DNA from 2 places in the Bradyrhizobium sp. UFLA01-814 genome. Region 2 is predicted to be linked to the other one. Evidence: riboswitches for the same ligand, from Rfam matches in the RefSeq annotation. Region 2 holds a riboswitch; the other holds the start of a gene.

Region 1 (9,176 bases), on a different contig from region 2:
CCGTGTCGTGCTCCAGGGTGTCCTCGTCACGGCATCGGCCGCACCGCTCGGCGCCCTCATCGGCCCGACCCAGGGGTGCGCACAGGGATTCCCGTCGATGAAGATTCAAATCTCATTCAGCGAACGGAACATGACGGCGACGCTGGAGGACAATCCGTCCGCACGCGATCTCGCCTCGATGCTCCCGCTCGGTGGCCTCACGATCGACAACTACGCGAACAACGAGAAGATCAGCTATCTGCCGCGCAAGCTTACCGAGGTCGGCAGCGGCCCGTTCGGCAACGAACAGCCCGGCGACGTCTGCTACTACGCGCCCTGGGGCAACCTCGCATTCTTCTATGCGGGCTACCGCTGGTCGCCGGGGTTGATCCGGCTCGGCCGCATCGACGGCCACTTCGATGCGCTGCTGATGCGCGGCAAGTTTCCTCTCCGCATCGAATCCTTGTCCTGATCCCCTCACGAAAGAACCGGAGGAAAACGCAGATGAAAAAAGTTCTCACGGCAGCGGCCATCGGCGCGACCGGCATCCTGCCCGCGCAAGCGGACGGCATCGAAATCCGTGTCAACGGCAGCGCCCCCGCGATGTTCGGCGCCGCGGACAATTTTAGCGGGCGGGCAGTCATCAGCCCGCTTTATCCGGCGACGGACTTCACGCGCGCGAGCACCGGCCTCGTCAACTTCGCGCCCGGAGCGCGCACCGTCTGGCATACGCATCCGGCCGGCCAGTTGCTCATCGTCACCACCGGCCAAGGCTGGGTGCAGGAAGACGGCAAAGACAAGCGCACGATCAATCCGGGCGATGTCGTCTGGATTCCTGCCGGCATCAAGCATTGGCACGGCGCGACCGCCACCAGTCCGATGGCGCATATCGCCGTCAGCTACATGCAGGACGGAAAGAATGTGGACTGGCTCGAGCCGGTTTCTGACCAGTAGTACCGGTAAGCGGGAGCAAGCCTTGAAAGGGTTCGCCATGAAGACTTCGACCATTTTGGCACTCGCACTATCCATGGGAGCCGCCGATGCAGAGACGAAAGCAGGATCGCAGACCGGAAGCCTGTCTCGCGACGACGTGCGAGCGGTGTCGGCGGCGCTCGAACGCTACGCCACGGACAAGCTCGCCAACGATCTCTGGAAGCGGCCCGATCTGACGGCGCGCGACCGCAGCATTGTCACGGTCGCCGCGGTCATCACCCGCAACCAGGGCATCCTTCTGCCCGAGCAGTTGAACCTCGCGCTCGACAATGGCGTGAGGCCCGGCGAGATTTCCGAGATCATCACACATCTGGCCTTCTATGCCGGCTGGGGCAATGCGATGGCAGCGACCGCGATCGCCAAGGAAGTGTTTCGCGCGCGCGGAATTGGCCCGGATCAGCTTCCCGACGCTTCGGTCGCTTTGCTGCCGCTCGACGAGACGTCCGAAGCCGATCGGGCGGCCCGGGTGGCTCAAGGCGCAGGACCAGCTTCGCCGGGCCTGGTACGCGACACCGCGGAGGTCTTGTTCCGCGACCTCTGGCTCCGGCCCGACCTTGCGCCGCGCGACCGCAGCCTGGTGACGGTCAGTGCATTGATCGCCGCCGGCAAGGTGGAGCAGATTCCCTACCATCTCAACAGGGCGATGGATAACGGGCTGACACGCGCGGAAGCGTCGGAAGTGATCAGCCATCTCGCCTACTATGCCGGATGGCCGAACGCATTTTCGGCCGCTCCGGTCGCCCGCACCGTGTTCGAGAAGCGCTCCGCCAACTGATCACGTCCAAATGCGCCGCGTGCACCTGTGAAGGCGGCCGGTTACAACATGTCGCGTTCGCTCTCGCCATCCAGTGCGGCACGATCCGCCGCCATCACCTTGCTGCCGGTCATGGCGGCCGTACTGGCAGGCTTTCTCGTCGTCGGCGCCGCATTGCCGGTGCTTCCCCTGCATGTGAGCCGGGATCTCGGCTTCGGAAGCGTCGTTGTTGGGATGGTGGCCGGCACGCAATTCGCGGCGTCTTTGCTCTCCCGGGTGTGGTCCGGCTCCTATTCCGATGCGAAGGGAGGAAAACGCGCCGTCGTGACAGGTCTCGTCACCGCGGCGGTTGCCGGCCTGCTGTATCTTCTGTCGTCGGTCTTCGAGGGTACGCCGACGCTTTCGATAACGATTCTTCTCGTCGGACGCGCGGCGCTCGGCGGCGCCGAGAGCTTCATCGTCACCGGTGGCGTGAGCTGGGGCCTTGCCCTCGTCGATCCCGCGCATGCCGGCAAGGTCATCGCCTGGGTCGGGACGGCGATGTTCGCAGCGCTTGCCTGTGGCGGACCGCTCGGTGCGCTGCTGTTTGCGTCGCATGGCTTTGTGGCGATCGGCGCTTTCAGCACCGTGCTGCCGCTGCTCGTTCTCCTGGTGCTGGTGCGGGCGAACGGGTCTCTGCCGCAACCGCGGCCGGCGAAATCCGACTTCGGATACGTCATCGGCGCGGTGTGGCTGCCGGGCGTTGCCGCGGCGCTCAGCAGCACCGGCTATGGAGCGATCCTCGCCTTCAGTTCCCTCCTCTACGCCGTCGGGCACTGGGAACCGATCTGGCTGGGCTTTACGGCCTTCGGCGTCGCGCTGATCGGCGTGCGCGTCGTGTGCGGTCATCTGCCGGACAAATTCGGCGGTGCCAGGATCGCCCTCTGGTTCGTGCTGGTGCAATCAGCCGGGCTGATCGTCATGGGGCTCGCGCGAGACGGCGCGACCGCATCCGTCGGCGCCGCGCTTGCCGGCCTGGGCTATTCTCTCGTCTTTCCGGGGCTGGGCGTCGAGGCCGTTCGGGGCACCTCACCCGAACACCGGGGGCTGGCAATGGGCCTCTACACGGCGTTTCTCGATGTCGCCATGGCGATCGGGAGTCCTCTGCTGGGCTGGATCGCCGATCGGGACGGCTTGAGCGCGGTATTCATCGTCAGCGGCGGCGTCACGCTTTGCACGGCGGCTATCGCCGCGCGCCTCGTCGGCAGCGAGCGCGCGACGCGCTAGAACGTGATGAGATTGGCCTGGATCGTCGTCGCGCTCCGGCTCGTTGCTAGAACACGCGCTTGCAAAGTGTCATGCCGCCTTGTCCGCGTCAGCGCCGTTTCATGGCCCCGATGCCGAGGAATGAGCCATTGACGGACGGATACTGGCTGGTGAATTCGAACGTATCGAAGCTCGGCGCCTCGAACTGCTTCAGCGCCTTCCAGAGCAGCGTGGTATCGGGACAGGCCTGGGAATGGATGTCATGATGCACGATAATGCGGGCGTGCGAACGCACCAGCAGATGATCCTGTAGCGCACCGCGCAGGCTGTGATCGCCGTCGATAAAGACGAAGTCCGGCTTCAGCCGGTCGACATGCGCACCGACCAGCGGCGAGGTTGAAAAATCCTGCATGTAGATCGGCTCGATAGCGGCCTGCCGCTGCAGCAGATCGAAATAGGCCGAGATAAACGGCGTCGGCGCGATCGGATCGAGTGCAATCACGGTCTTGAGGTCGGCGCCGCTGTTCCTCAACCACTCCGTCACCAGGATGAACATGCCGCCCCAGCGGCAGCCGATTTCCATGTACGAGGAGACGCCGGACGCATTGCGCGCGAGCCAGGCGAGGTACGGCGCAAGCTGGTTCGGATATTGCCAGAGGTGGAGGCCCTTGCCGAAGTTCGGCGCCAGCTCCGGCGGCTGCTCGTGAAGCAACTCGTCATTGAGCCCCAGCGCGGGGATGAATTCGCGTTCGAGGAAATCCGCATCCAACCGCTGAGCCGGTGTCAACGCGCCGATGGTACCGATCGCCTCGTGAACGCAAGGCGCAAGATCGGCGAAACGCTGGTATCGGTCGGCTTGGGCTTGCTGGGCGTTGAGCATCGGGGCAATCAGATCGGAGGGTGGACGGGAGACCGCTGGTCGTCGCGCCTCCAATCATTGAACGGACCAGGCAGCCGTCTCGGGCGCAAAATCTTGCGTTCGGTGTCGAATAGCCGCCCGCTCGCACGGCGCCGGGCCAGCCGCTTCGGCGCAGTGCTTCGAACGCGCAGCCTGCTCCGCTCTCACCCGCTCGGAATCTTCCGCCGCACGGCCTCCACGCCGGCATCGGTCACGTTGTATCTGCGCCCCATCTCGGGGACGATCCAGCCCTTCTCGATCATTCCGGCAATGGTGCTCGGCCCGACGCCCGCGGGAAACGGACGGCGGTTGCGGATCGCGTCGATCGCGACCCGCTCGAGATGGGTGGCGACATGCGAGGGGCGCGCGCGAAACGCCTTTGCCATAATCAGGACCGACAGGACCTCGGCGCGCCGGCGCACGGCCGAAGCGCTGCGGGTCAGTTCGTTGCTGATCTCGAGAGCGTTCTTGCCGGCCCTGGCGAGTTCCCTGAGCTTCTCGTCCTCGTCAGGGCTCCAGCGCCGCACGATCCCCATCTGCCCCTCACCGCCTGGATACCCATCTCGAACCGATGCATACGCAGGCGGCGCTGATTTGCCATGTGACTTTCGGCACCTCTTGATCTGACGTCGGGGCTGTCGCCATCAGGACGGCCGATCGCGGGGGCCGCGCGATGCAGCACAAAGAGCATGATCCGATTGAATCGGATCATGCTCTCCAATCCCCTTGCTTGGTGGCGTTTTGCTTGCGCGAACCGGTATCCACTTCGCGCGAGAACGCTTCAGTGCTTGCTGGGTTCAAGCGCGATGAGCACGCCAGTCGGCTCGGGCTCGTGCGGCCGAAGCGACGTCAGCTCCGGATCGCTCCACTCGGCGAGACTGACGACTTCGCCGGTCTGCCCCGGCATGTCGGAGGTCTGGGCCGGTTCAAGCACCTTGAGCCCGCTGGTGTCGACGAAGAATGTGTGCTCACCGAACACGCTGTTCAGTTGCGCCACGGCCGGGTGATCGTCCGGAAGCACCTGGGCATTCAGTTGCGTCATGGTCTGCTTGACTTGCGTGGAATTGAGTTTCATCCGCTGCTCCTTCTCGTTGGTTCCGGCCGCGATGGTTTCCTTGACAGGTTTCCTTGACAAGTTTCCTTGGCTGGTTCCTCCCCGCCCGCACCCCACATCGGGGGCTTCAAGGTCTCGAACCAATCAGGCAACGAAACGTTCCGCACGCGCGACGCATTGACCGCCTGCGCACTGGTTCCCCGCGGATCAGATGTGGAGTGCGGCTCTGATGTCACGCCCATCGCTACGAGACGAGAGGCTTCTTCCTTGCGAGTCCTTCCAGATGCACGCGGCGTGCGGCGGATTTGCGCGCGCGCTCCCTGGTGCGGCAGGCCCGGCAGCGCACCGCCGCGGTAGATACATCGCCCTTGGCGGTCTCGTACCACCATTTCTGCTGCAACGGCGTCCAGACCTCGGCAACGCCGCAGTCCTTGCAGACGAAGGGCTCCGGTCGATAGGTTCCGCGCAGCACGAAATCGGGAGTCGAATAGCTGTTCGATGGCGCGAGCCGCGTCGTATCCACGGCAACCTCGTCGCGCGCCAGCGCAATCTTGTAATCGCGGAGACGTTGCCGTTCAGCGGCGCGTTGCGTCTGCATGCGGCGCCATTCCTCGGCCTTGCGCCGCCTGGCTTCGATCTCTCCGTGCGTCTGCTTGCTGCGTTTCACGTCGGCACATCCGTCTGGGTCGAATGCCTTCGGCGCATCGACGAAGTAAATACCGGGCAGCACGACTCGTCGCTGATGACGTCATTGATACGCTGCTGTTCTGCCGCCAGCCTGTCATAATTGTATTGCCGCAACATTGCGCCACGACAAGATCGCGTGCAGGAAACACCTAGCGGCGTTGGCCGCCGTCCGAGGCGGATGACTTCGGCATCCCCGTCAGCCGAGCTACGCCCGCCCCTGCTCCACCGGCCGCATGTGGATCAGCGCGTCGAGCACGAGGACAAGAACGGGGCGCTGCTCGTCGTTGACCAGCTCCGTCTTGAAGATCACGACGGCGTCGCGCCGCTCCGGCCTGATGGTGATCTTCTGGATCCGGGATTGGCCGGTGAGCGTGGCACCGGGCCGAACCGGGCTCGGCAGGCGAATCTCGAAGCTCCGCCCGACGATCCCCGCCACCTTGGTCCAGATCGCCTCCACGACGAGCCGCTGATAGATCGCAATGGTGTTGAAGCCGCTTGCGATCAGGCCGCCGAACGGGCCCACTGCCGCCGCGACGGGATCGGTATGGATCGGCACCGGATCATATTTCCCGGCGAACTCCAGGATCTCGGCCTCACCGATGGTGTAGCTGCCAAGCTTGAACGTCTGGCCCTCGGTAAGATCTTCCGCATACAACATCGCGCGCCTCCATCTGTCGCGCGATGCTAGACCAATGGTGCGGGCTTTCCATTACCCCGGACGTCATGAACTTCGCGCGCGATACGCGAGCGACACCCGCCGCTCGCGTATCGCCGCAGGCATCCCACGCTATTGCAGCCGGGCCGCCCTCGCCTTTGCGGCCTTCACCGTGTTCTCCATCAGGCAGGCGATCGTCATCGGGCCGACGCCGCGCGGCACCGGCGTGATCGCACCGGCGACCAGCACCGCCTCGTCGAACGAGACGTCGCCGCACACCGCATAGCCGCCGCCCGGCCTCTCGACGCGCGTGGTGCCGACGTCGATGACGATGGCCTGCGGCTTGATCCAGTCGCCGCGCACGAGGCCGGCCTTGCCCACCGCACTCACCAGGATGTCGGCCTCGCGGCAGATCCTGCTGATGCCGCGGGTGTGGATATGGGTCTGCGTCACGGTCGCGTGCTCCTGCAGCAGCAGCGCGGCCATCGGCTTGCCGACGATGTTGGAGCTGCCGATCACCACGGCATGGGCGCCGGTGAGGTCTGGCAGGGTCGATTTGATCAGCCGGAGACAGCCGAGCGGCGTGCACGGCACCAGCGCATCGTCGCCGTGAAACAGCCGGCCGGCGTTCAGGGCGTGCAGGCCGTCGACGTCCTTGGCGGGATCGACCGCCGCCATCACGCGCAAGGCGTCGATATGCACGGGCAACGGCAGCTGCACGAGGATGCCGTCGATATCGTCGCGTGCATTGAGCGCCTCTACTCTGGCAAGCAGATCGGCCTCGCTGGCATCGTCCGGCAGGCGTGCGACCTCGCCGCGCAGCCCGAGCCGTTCCGCCATCCTGACCTTGCTCTGCACATAGATCTGGCTCGCCGGGTCACAGCCGACCAGCACGACCGCAAGCCCCGGTGCGCGGGGCAGCCGGTCGAGTTCGCCAGCAATCTTGTCGATGACAATTTGGGCATGCGCATGCCCATCGAGAATGTTCGCCGTCATGGCACCTCCGTTTCGAAGCGGTGCCCAGGCGCGCGGCGTTCAGTCTCTGCGCTCCCCGATGGTGGTCCATCCAAGCGCCAGTCGCGCAGATGGCGTCGTCATAGCCGCCCCGCCGGGCAAAGGCAATTCACGCTCTTCCGCGGGTCGAACGGCGACGAATTGCCCTCACTTTTGCCGGTGGATCGGTGCCGGGCGGATCGCCTCTGGGGGTAGGATTCGGGCAAGACTTGCGTTAAGTCTCGGCGCTTGCCGGGCTTTTCCGATCCCCGGCGCCATCCTTCCGGTCATCACGCCATTTCGGACATTTTCGACATGAGACATATCATCCTCGCGCTGGCGCTCTTCTGCCCGGCTGCCGCGCTTGCCCAAGGCACCACGCCGGCCCCCGCCGACGCAGACAAGCCGGCGGCGGCGACCTCGCAGCCGATGGTCGGCGACAAGCCGCTGGTCCAGGTCGGCAAGAAGTCGGCCGCCAAGAAGGGCGAGAAGCCTGCCGCGCCCGGCAAGCCGCAATCGGTCGCCCAGAAGCTTCAGGCCTGTCAGGACATCGACGACGCCACCAAGGAACGGCTGATCTGCTACGACGAGATCTTCAAGCCGCAGCCGAAGCCGAAGGCTACCCCGGCCAAGGGCGTCAACGATTGCCGCTTCGTGAGGGAAGAGGACGAGCGGCTGACCTGCTACAACGGCTTCGCGGACAAGATTCCGCGCCTGCCGCGCTAAAGGTAGCGAGCAGCGCTCGGACGCCGTCCCGGATCCGGCCACCCGCCTGATCGCGGACATGAAAAAGCCGCCGCAAGTGTTTGCGGCGGCGCATTGATTGCCGGCTGCGGGCGGCCCTTTCTTACCAGGTGCCGAAGCCGCCGAAGAAGCCCATGCGCTGCTGCTGCGCGACGCGGTAGGGCTGATACATGCCGGGCTGCGCCAGCCGCATCGGCTGCTGGGGATGGGCATGGTAGCGCGCGACCTTGCGCTTCTTCGGCGCCTGAGGCTGGGCCTGCGCCGGCTGCTCGGCCGGCTTTGCCTCGGCCGCGACCTTCTGCGCGTCAGCCTTCTCCGGCGGAATGAACTGGGCGAACGTATTGCGGACACGGGCTTGCGCCGACGCGTCACCCGAAGCCGACGGGACGGCCGCGGCGACCGCGTTGACCTGCGCCGGAACAATGGTCGGCAAATTGGTGTCGTAGACCACCCGCTCGGGCAATTTCTGGGTCGACTTGATGCGCACCATGGTCTTGTCGACGCCCGGCGACGACAGGCCCTGGTTCTGACCGGCGACCACGGCCTCCTGCGGCACGATGGAATTGACGACGAAGAGCAGCGCGAGCAGCACTCCACCAACGAACAGGAAATAACGCGCCACAGGCATTTTGGTAGCTCCCCCCGCGCAGCGGGCGCGGTTCATCTCGGCGCGACGACATCAGTCATCGCGCGGGCGATCTCATCGTCTGCGCATGATCACCCGGACGCGGTCCGCGCTCCCGGGTCGTTCGCTAACGGCTGGTTTATCAGTTAGTTCCTGTCCGGCCGTTACGGTTCACCCGGCAAGTCAATTCGCGGTCACTTTTTCGGGATGCCGGGAATTAAAGGCGGCTCGCCGTCACGACCGAACATTTCGCCTTGTTTGCGTTCACATTGACGAACCCGACCAACATCCGCGAATAGGTCTTGCGGCTTTTCATCGCGATCGTGTCGGAGATCAGCCGCTTGCGCTCGGTCAGCGGCCGACCGTCCCGACGGATGAAGGCGCAGGCGATCTCGATATCCTTGACGGCGAAATCATTTGCATTGCGCAGCGTCAGGGTGACGAGCGCCTTCGAACCCAGCCCGCCGCGCCGCCACGATTGCGAGGCGATCCGCAGCTTGTCCAGCGGCGACCTTTCGGCGCCAGGCCCGGACGGCCTGGCCTCCCCTG
Region 2 (9,176 bases):
AAGCGACTTGATGCTTGCCGGCGGCCCGATGCTTGCCAGCCGCTTGGTGCCCGCCAGCGTAGCTCTCACATCCTGGACAGCGCCAGGCCGAGGTAACCGATCAGCGCACCGGTGCTGAGAATGATGACGACGAGCGCCTGCTCCGAGCGTGCTTGTAGGGTTTTCCGGGTCACGGCGTTGGACGCTCCGTCTTCGAGATCATGCGGTCCAACGAACAGCATCGATTTCCGTTCCGGTCTTTCCCGGGGAACCTTCACGACGTGCCCATGCAGGCCGCACACCCGGCCGAGTGAGCGACGAATGCGGAACAGGAACGCGGCTCGGCTGCTATGAGGGCGGCGCGATCCCCGGAACGGGGAAAGCGCGGCACATCTCGACGCTGTTTGACCTCAGTCGCTTGACGACCACTGCATCTCCCCTCGACCGGAGGGATTCCGCAATGAGTTCGGCGATGAGGCGCATTTCGGGCTCGCCCATGCCGCGCGTGGTCGCCGCCGGCGTCCCGAGGCGAATGCCGCTCGGCCTGAGCGGCGGACGCGGATCGTCGGGAATGATCTGCTTGTTTGCGGTGACCCCGACGGCGTCGAGGATGTTCTCGGCCGCGCCGCCGTCCAGGCCGACGCTGGCCACCGTATCCACGACCATCATGTGATTGTCGGTTCCGCCGGTGATCAACGTCATGCCGCGTTCCATCAACGCTTCGGCCAGGACCTTCGCGTTGCGCATGACCAGCCTTGCATAGGCCTGAAAATCGGACGTCGATGCCTTCTTCAGCGTGACCGCGGTTCCGGCCACAACGTTCATGTGCGGACCGCCCTGCAATCCCGGGAACACCGACGCGTCAATCTTGCCGGCGAACTCCCGGCGACAAAGAACGATGCCGCCACGCGGCCCGCGAAGCGTTTTGTGCGATGTCGTCGTCATCACGTCGAAACCCGCATCGAGCGGATTGCGCAAGGCGTTGCCGGCGATCAGGCCGCCGTAATGGCTGACGTCGGCCATGGTCAGTGCACCCACCTCATCGGCGATGCTCTTGAAGGACGCATAATCCAGATCGCGCGGATAGGAGCTGTAGCCGCACAGCACCAGCTTCGGACGGACGTGCCGGGCCATGGCGCGGAGCTCATCGAAATCGATGGCGCCGCCGTTTGACGGCTGCGTCTTGTAACGGGCGAAGTTGAAGAGCCGCCCCATGTGCGACACGGGCGCGCCGTGGGTGAGATGGCCGCCGTGTGACAGGTCCATCGCCAATATCGTATCGCCGGGCTGCAGCAGGCCGAGATACACGGCCTGGTTCATTGGCGACCCGGACAGAGGCTGAACGTTGGCATGTTCGGTGCGGAACAGCGCACACGCTCGCTGTCGGGCAAGGTTCTCTATCTGGTCCGTAAATTCCTGGCCGCCGTAATAGCGGCGTCCCGGATAGCCCTCGGAATACTTGTTGGTGAACACCGATCCAAGCAGCTCAAGAACCTCGGGATATGTGTAGTTCTCCGACGGAATCAGCTCGACGCCGTCTTGCTGGCGGCGCTCTTCGCCCTCGAGCGCAAGGGCAACTTCCGAATCGTTGAGGTGGAGTTCATTGCGGAATGACGGCATGGTCCGGGCTCCCTAAGACGCTGGATCATCAGCTGAACGGGTTGCCCAGGCGAACGGCGTTGGAACCCTTCGCGCTTCACCGTGGTCAATTCCACGTAAGCTCGCCAGTCGCGCGAGGGGCGAATGAGCCTGCAGCTCATGGCGAGCAGCAGGCTATTCAATCCTCGGCGGTCCCGCAAGGGTTCCATAGCTGGCAGGGTTCCATAGCTGGCGTCGCCGGGAGGCTGACTGCGTAGCAGTAGCACCCGCGAATCTATTCCTTGACGAAAATGTGGGACTTTATCTTCCACTGCCCGTCGGGTTGGCGTTCAAGCAGTCTCACGGTGCTGCCAGAAATTGGCGCCGCCTTCTCATTTACCACTAGCGTGGCCGTGAAATGCGAGGTGGTGTAGGCGTAGTTTCCCATGGACAACACATCGACCAGCTCAACCTTGTGCTCTCTGACGCTTCTTCCCCGCCCGGCAAAGAAACTACGGATTGCCAAAGGGCCGGTGACCGGCTGCGCACCGGGCGGCATCAATCTGCCGTCAGCGGTATACAATGGAAGCAGGGCATCGAAGTCTGCGTTGTTGATGGCGGCATCCCACTTGGCAGCCACAGAGGAAAGTTCGTCGGCAAGTGGGTCTGCTGCTGCATGACCAACGCAAGCACAAGTGAAGATCAAAAGCAGGGCGTATGAAAGAAGAGAAGGGCGGCTCATCCTTGCCTCCTTTAGCTGAGATGCTCAGCGCATGAGCGCATTCGCAAACGCTACAGCTGGGGGAAGCAGGGTCACTAGTCCAAAAAGTGGACTGGAGAGGTGTCTTTCAGCTAGCTAAGACTTGCCCTGCGGCCGCAGACGCCTCACTGGCATATTTGCTACGTGGAAACCAAGCCCGCATGCTGTTCACAAGATGCTTAGGACCGTCGATCTCGATTTTGCCGAGCTCACGCGCCCGTAGCAGCGGCATCTCGTCTACGAAAATCTGCACAAGCGTCAGCAGACTCGCATAGAGGCTGATATCGACCTTGAAGCCGGGGTCATCCCAGCAGAGATCGGCTTCCTCCTTCTTCACAACAAACCACCAGCGCTTCGGCCGAGCGTCCGCAATCTCAATGTACAGCACGAAGTCGCATGGAATGTGCCTTAGATCGAACGAACGGCGCATATTCCACATGAGCCGGCCCGCGTGGAGTTCGTTCGGTGTGAGCTGGCTGCGAGCCCATTTGTGGCCCCAATAGCCCATTGCATCGATAATTGGCCTGGCTTCCCTGGCCGCCTGGGTTGGATGGTACTCCCAATGCCCGTTGTCGCCTGGTTGGCGTGAGACTAGCCCGGCCTCTTCTAGAGTTTGCAGGCGCTTGGAGAGGAGGGTCGGCGACATCTGTGGAATGCCGCGGCGAAGCTGGTTGAAGTGGCGGGACCCCAGCAGCAGTTCGCGGAGCAAGAGCGGGGTCCACCGCTCCGTGAGAATTTCCGCAGCTTTGGCTACGGGGCAAAATGATCCATAGCCTTTCATGACGAGAACTTTAGCATCACGAGGGCCACCAAGGTAGTCCAGTCTCTGGACTATGGTCCCAGGCGCGCCAGTATCGAGGCTCTCCTGTTACGCCTGGTACGCGACTTTCTCGGGACTCGGCCATTCGACGATGCGGCTCGATGTTCGGTTTGCCCGGAGGCAAATGCGGCTCGATTTACCGGTACGCGGCCTCGCTGGCGCCGCCACGGAGGCTCAGCGTTCGCCGAGGTCGGTCTGCGTCAGGATACCCTGCCGCAACGCGAGGCGGACCAGCTCGATATCCGTGCCGACCCCGAGCTTGTCCTTGATCAGGGAATGCAGGTTCGCGACCGTCTTCGGGCTGAGGTGCAGCGCCTCGGCGATCTCCTCGGTGGCGTTCTCCGCGAGCAGCATCCGCAGCACCTCGAATTCCCGCGCGGTCAGGAGGTCGGCAGCCTTCCTCTCGCCGGCAAGGTGGCTGAGCGCGAGCTCGTGGTCGATATCCGGGCTGATCGCGATCTTGCCCGACAGCGCATCCATCACGGCGTGCACCAGCGTCTCCGGCGGGCTGGTCTTGGTGACATAGCCGCTCGCGCCGGCGCGGATCGCCTGCACGGCAAAGGCCGCGTTCTGGTGCATGGTGAACACCAGGATTTTTGCGCGCCTGTCCCACTGCCGGAGGCGGCGGATGGCCTCGATGCCGCCGATGCCGGGCATCGACAGGTCCATGATGACGAGGTCGGGCCCGGTCTCCTTGTAGAGGCGGTAGGCCTCGACGCCGTCGGAGGCTTCGGCGACGACGCAGAGGCCCGGCTGCTTCTGCAGCATCGCCCGGTAGCCCTCCCGGACGACGGCGTGGTCGTCGACCAGCATGATAGTTCGCGCGGCTTGGCTCATGCCGCGCGCTCCACCGGTGCGGCCTCTCGGCTGGCCGCGACGGGAACGATGACGCGGAGCGAGGAGCCGCTGGGCTGTCCGGTCTCGAAGCTGAGCCGCCCGCCCAGCGCAGCGACCCGTTCGCGCATGCCGAGCAGGCCGAGGCCGGACTTGAGCTGGGGATCGCCTTGTGGATCGCCGGGCTGGCCGTCATCGTCGATCGCGAGCGCGATCGCGCTGCCGCCGCCGGGCGGCGCCTCGCGCATCTCAAGCCGCAGCATCACGCGCGTCGCGCCGGCGTGCTTGGCGGCGTTGGTGAGCGCCTCCTGCACGATGCGGTAGAGATTGGCGCTGACGGAGGCCGCAAGGCGCTCGAACGATCCCGATATGATGATCTCGAACCGCGGCTGCCCCCGGCTGCGGCCGTTCCAGCCGGCGACCAGACCCTCGAGGCTGGCCGCAAGTCCGAGTTCGTCGACATCGGGCGGGCGGAGCCGGAAGAGGGCGCCGCGCAACGTCTCCATCATGTCGGTCGCGGTCCGCGCGATGCCGTCGCATTCGGCGAGCAAAGGCGGGCAATCCGCCGCCGCGGTCTGGCGCGCCGAGGCGGCGAGCGCACGGATGGCGGCCAGCGACTGCCCGAACTCGTCATGCAGCTCGCGCGCGAGGTGCCGGCGCTCCTCGTCCTGCACCAGGATCAGTTTTTGCGTCAGCGCGTTGCGGTCGGAGAGTGCGGCGGCGAGGCGCTCGGCGAGCTGGTTGAAGACGTCGCCGATCGCCGACAGTTCGGCGAGATCGAACGCCGGCAGGCGCGCGGCGAGGTCGCCTGCGGCGATCCGCTCGAGCCCGTCGCGGATCTGCCGCGTCGGACGCAGCGCGCGCGCCAGCGCCGCATAGACCAGGGCGCAGAGCAGCGGCAGCGCGATCATGAACACCGCCATCAGCCGGCCGGCATCGTGCCAGGCCTCGGCGGTCGGCACCGCCGGATCGATCCAGGCCACCGCTTCGCCGATGGCGTTGCCGCGCGAAACCACCTGCCGCACCGCCTCGCGGCCGGGATCGAACAGGCGGCGATAGAGCGCCGCGAAGGCCAGCGGCGGCGCGGCCGTGTCAGTCTGCGCGCCGCCGCAGAAGCGTTGGCTGATCTCGCCGCTATTGCTGCGAAAGGCGATGCACAATCCCGGCGTCATGACCGTAGCGGCAACGCTGTCGAGATCGGGAAAGTCGGAACGCGCATTGTTCAGCCACTGGATCTTGCTCTGCTGCAGCTCCAGCGTCTTGGCGGCGACATCGGCAACGGCCGCGATCCGCCCGCGCACCGAGCGGTCGGCCTCGATCAGGAAATAGCCGGAGATGACGGCAAAGCAGAGCGTCGAGACGATCGCCACGCGCAACGTCAGCCGCAGTTTCAGATCGCTTCCGGACCAATTCCACATTGGCGTATCCTCAAGATCGCAGACGAGCCTCGGTGCGCGATCGCGGGCAGGGCCGTCATGCACATTAAACGGCAGAACGGAGGCGCCGAGAAGCGCTGCCATAGGCGTTCTTTCGGCGCGGACCGTCGTCGTGAAATTTTCCCGGCACCGGGCGGGAGGCACTCCGCTGCGCGCGGCGGCCAGTTGGCCCAGGATGCGACCGACCCGCCCGCCTAGCACCCGAAAGGCCCAGACCATGCGTCAATCCCGTCTTGTCTTGCTCGCCCTCGCGTTGACCGGCCTTCTGGCCGGACCTTGTCCGCTGCGCGCCGAAACCGGCACGGTGCCGGCATCTCAGCTCGGCGTCAGCATTGATGATTTCAGCTACGTCGACACCTCGGGCGAGGTGATCGACCAGACTGCCGTGCACCAGAGGCGGCTGGATGCGTTGATGCGGACGCTGCGCGCCGATGTCGCCGCGGAGCCGCACTATCGCCTGGTGCCATCGACGGCGCCTGCGGGCGAGGCCCGGATCAAGGTTATCGGCGGCGTGCAGAAGATGAGCACGCTGATCCAGTGGGCCAAGGTGGCGGTCATCGACGTCAGCGCGAGCCAGGTGCTCTACGAGAAGCTCTACACGTTTCGCGGCGACACTGACGAGGCATGGGACCACGCGGCGATGTTCGTGTCGCGCGAGGTGCGCCGCGCCCTTGCAGCCGCGCTGCCGCCGACCGCCGCTGCGGCGCCGATCGGGCTTGCGGTGTTCGAATTCGAGCTCGAGGATACTTCGGCGGCAACCGCGGCCGGTCTTGCCGGCTCCGATGCAGCCTATCTCGCCGATGTCACGAAGGGCGTGCGTGACCGGCTTGCGCAGTCGGGCCGCTACCGCCTGGTCGATACCGGCGGCGCGACCGCGGAGCCCGTCAAGGCACATGCGCTGCGCGACTGCGACGGCTGCGAGGCCGCGATTGCGCAGCAGCTCGGCGCCGATCAATCGCTGATCGGCGTGATCAGGCGGGTCAGCCGGACCGAATACACGGTCGGCTTCCAGCTGCGCGACGCCCGCAGCGGCGCGGTCGTCTCACGCGGCGACAGCGGCCTGCGGATGGGCGCCGATTATTCCTGGACCCGTGGCGCGGTCCGCCTGGTCGGCGACCGCCTGCTCGAGGGCGGGGCGCAGCGCTAGGGATGCGTCGCGGCCGCGGCTGCAACCTTGGCAGGCGGACCATAGCAAAGTGCGATAGCTGCTAGACACACCGTCATCTGGCTCCGGGCTCATGTGTGCGCTATCACCGCCGTCTGATCACCGCACAGGAGCCGCCGATGCGTTTGCCCGCCATCTTCTTCGCTCTCACGCTCGCCGCAAGCCCCGCGGCGGCGGAGGAGCTGTCGGGCACGCTGCAGAAGATCAAGGAAACGAAGAAGGTCACGCTCGGCTTTCAGGAGGCTTCCGTTCCCTTCAGCTATCTCGACGACAATCAGCGGCCGATCGGCTTTGCGCTCGACATCTGCCTGAAGATCGTCGATGCCGTGAAGAAGGAGCTCGGCGTATCTGACATCGCCGTCGACTACCTCCCGGTGACCTCGTCGAACCGCATTCCGTTGATGGTCAACGGCACGATCGATCTGCATTGCTCGGCGACCACCAACAGCGCCGACCGCCAGAAGCAGGTGACCTTCACCAACACGCACTTCCTCAGCGCGACACGCTTTGCCGCCAAGAAATCCGCTGAGATCAACACGATCGACGATCTCAAGGGGAAGTCCGTCACCGCTGTTGCGGGCTCGGTGAACCTCACGCAGCTCATCAAGGTCAACACCGAACGCAAGCTCGGCATCAACGTCCTCCCGGCCAAGGACCAGGCCGAGGCGTTCCTGATGCTGGAGACCGATCGCGCCCAGGCCTACGCGCTCGACGACGTCCAGCTCGCCGTCGCGATCGCGCGATCGAAACAGCCTTCGCTCTACATGATCAGCGAGGAGGCGTTCTCGAAGGCAGAGCCGTTCGGAATCATGCTGCGCAGAGAGGACATCCCGTTCAAGACGCTCGCCGACCGCGCCACGGCGGAGCTCTACAAGAGCCCCGAGATCGAGGTCATGTACAGGAAGTGGCTGGAAGCGCCGACCCCGCCGAAAGGCATCAATTACAACGTGCCGATGTCGCCGGCGCTGCGCCACGCCTTCGCCAATCCGAGCTCGAGCTTCGATCCCGATGTGTACGAGGTTGCGAAGTAGCAGAAAGTAGCCCGAATGAGCAAAGCGACATGCGGGTAAGGTCCAGCTTGAATCGATGGCGTGACCCCGGATATCGCGCTCGCTCATCCGGGCTACAATTGGCCGACAGGGCGGCGGAAAACAGATCGCCGCGTCCAGCCATCAATCCATGGAACGGCTTTTCGCGCGCATGGCGAAAAACGAAATAGCGTCTCATATACATCGGGCGGTTTTCTCTTAAGCTCGCAGCAGTTGTGACTGTTGTTCAGGAGCTCAAGCCGGTGACTACGCCATTTTCGCTTTCGCGACGTTCTGCGCTCGGCGTGCTTGCCGGAAGTCTGATCACCGGCGGTGCGCGCGCGGAGACCGGGGCGGGGGGCGGCACCGATCTCAGCGGCGTTACATTGCGCGTTGCCTACTACAAGGGCGGCTGGCGCCAGCTGTTGCAGGCCGCGGGCGAGGACAAGACGCCGTACAGGATCGAGTGGAAGGAGCTCAACAACGGTGTGCTCCACATCGAGGCCTTGAACGGCGACGCGCTCGACATCGGTTCGGGCAGCGAGATTCCGGCGATGTTCGCGGCGCGCCAGAATGCCAAGGTGCGCTTCGTCGCTGTCACCCATGAGGATCTCAACATCCAGGTCACGGTGGCGGCGAAAGACGCGCCGATCCATTCGATCGCTGATCTCAAGGGAAAGCGCGTCGGCTATGTGCGCGCGACCACGGCGCATTATTTCCTCGCCAAGCAACTCGAGGAAGCCGGCCTTGCGTTTGGCGATATCGAGGCCATCAATCTGACGCCGTCCGACGGCTATTCGGCGTTCGCCTCCGGCAAGCTCGATGCCTGGGCGATCTACGGCTATAACGGGCAACTCGCGATCGCCAAGCAGGGCGCGCGGCTGCTCAAGACCGGCGCCGGCTATCTCTCGGGAAATTTCCCGATCTACGCCAATCCGAAGGCCGTCGACGATCCGCTGCGTCACGCGGCCGTGAGCGATCTGCTGCTGCGGATCCAGCGCGCTTATGCGTTCGCCAACAAGAATTTTCCGGTGTATGCGGCCGCGCAGGTGGCGGAGACGCATCTGCCGCTGCAGGACATTCTCGACCAGTTCGCCCGTCGCAGCGACGACTTCGCGCTCGCCGGGGTGACGCCTGACGTGCCGGAGACGCACCAGAAGGTCGCCGACACCTTCCTCAAGCTCGGCGTGCTCGACGCGCGCGCGGAGGTTGGAAAATTCTGGGACACCAGCTTCAACGAAGCAATCGCGGCGGGCGCGGCGAGGCTCGCGAAGCTCTGACCGCGATCTGGCCTGTATAGGCTACGTCATTTGTGGGCGCGCCCGCGCAAATCGATTGTGGTTCTCGGAGATCGTTCACTCACCCCGCGACCAACAGCAGTCCGCGTGCACCTCCAATGATTTACGGCCCCAGCGTGACGGCTGGGGCCGCAGGAGGTCGTGTGTGCCTCTGGGGCAATGAATCAGAGGACAGCCGGTGAACCGCACACCGATGACTATGTTCCAACCGGCTGCGGCCGGCCGTGCCATGCTGCCATGCAGACTGAGAAGCTTGCGGACCGCGCCAGGACCGTACC

What was found. Region 2 has a riboswitch for ZMP and ZTP ahead of glyA (serine hydroxymethyltransferase). Riboswitches for the same ligand answer to the same signal wherever they lie in the genome.
Region 1: another riboswitch for ZMP and ZTP. It lies ahead of PMN64_RS29335 (bifunctional 5,10-methylenetetrahydrofolate dehydrogenase/5,10-methenyltetrahydrofolate cyclohydrolase); the one in region 2 lies ahead of glyA (serine hydroxymethyltransferase).

The regions. Positions count from the first base shown of each region.
Region 1 is NZ_JAQOSR010000117.1:13,338-22,513, reverse strand. It holds gene PMN64_RS29380 (cyclophilin-like fold protein) at 1-451, shown strand, start outside; gene PMN64_RS29375 (cupin domain-containing protein) at 484-933, shown strand; gene PMN64_RS29370 (carboxymuconolactone decarboxylase family protein) at 971-1,747, shown strand; gene PMN64_RS29365 (arabinose transporter) at 1,796-2,992, shown strand; gene PMN64_RS29360 (hypothetical protein) at 3,081-3,851, opposite strand; gene PMN64_RS29355 (hypothetical protein) at 4,034-4,405, opposite strand; gene PMN64_RS29350 (hypothetical protein) at 4,651-4,944, opposite strand; gene PMN64_RS29345 (zinc-ribbon domain containing protein) at 5,168-5,590, opposite strand; gene PMN64_RS29340 (MaoC/PaaZ C-terminal domain-containing protein) at 5,816-6,268, opposite strand; gene PMN64_RS29335 (bifunctional 5,10-methylenetetrahydrofolate dehydrogenase/5,10-methenyltetrahydrofolate cyclohydrolase) at 6,398-7,261, opposite strand; ZMP/ZTP riboswitch at 7,277-7,356, opposite strand; gene PMN64_RS29330 (hypothetical protein) at 7,574-7,984, shown strand; gene PMN64_RS29325 (hypothetical protein) at 8,106-8,630, opposite strand; gene PMN64_RS29320 (hypothetical protein) at 8,845-9,176, opposite strand, start outside.
Region 2 is NZ_JAQOSR010000092.1:519-9,694, forward strand. It holds gene PMN64_RS25475 (hypothetical protein) at 66-221, opposite strand; gene glyA (serine hydroxymethyltransferase) at 328-1,599, opposite strand; ZMP/ZTP riboswitch at 1,636-1,721, opposite strand; gene PMN64_RS25485 (YybH family protein) at 1,853-2,299, opposite strand; gene PMN64_RS25490 (winged helix-turn-helix transcriptional regulator) at 2,406-3,098, opposite strand; gene PMN64_RS25495 (response regulator) at 3,312-3,974, opposite strand; gene PMN64_RS25500 (sensor histidine kinase) at 3,971-5,389, opposite strand; gene PMN64_RS25505 (DUF2380 domain-containing protein) at 5,625-6,554, shown strand; gene PMN64_RS25510 (amino acid ABC transporter substrate-binding protein) at 6,692-7,603, shown strand; gene PMN64_RS25515 (ABC transporter substrate-binding protein) at 7,864-8,880, shown strand.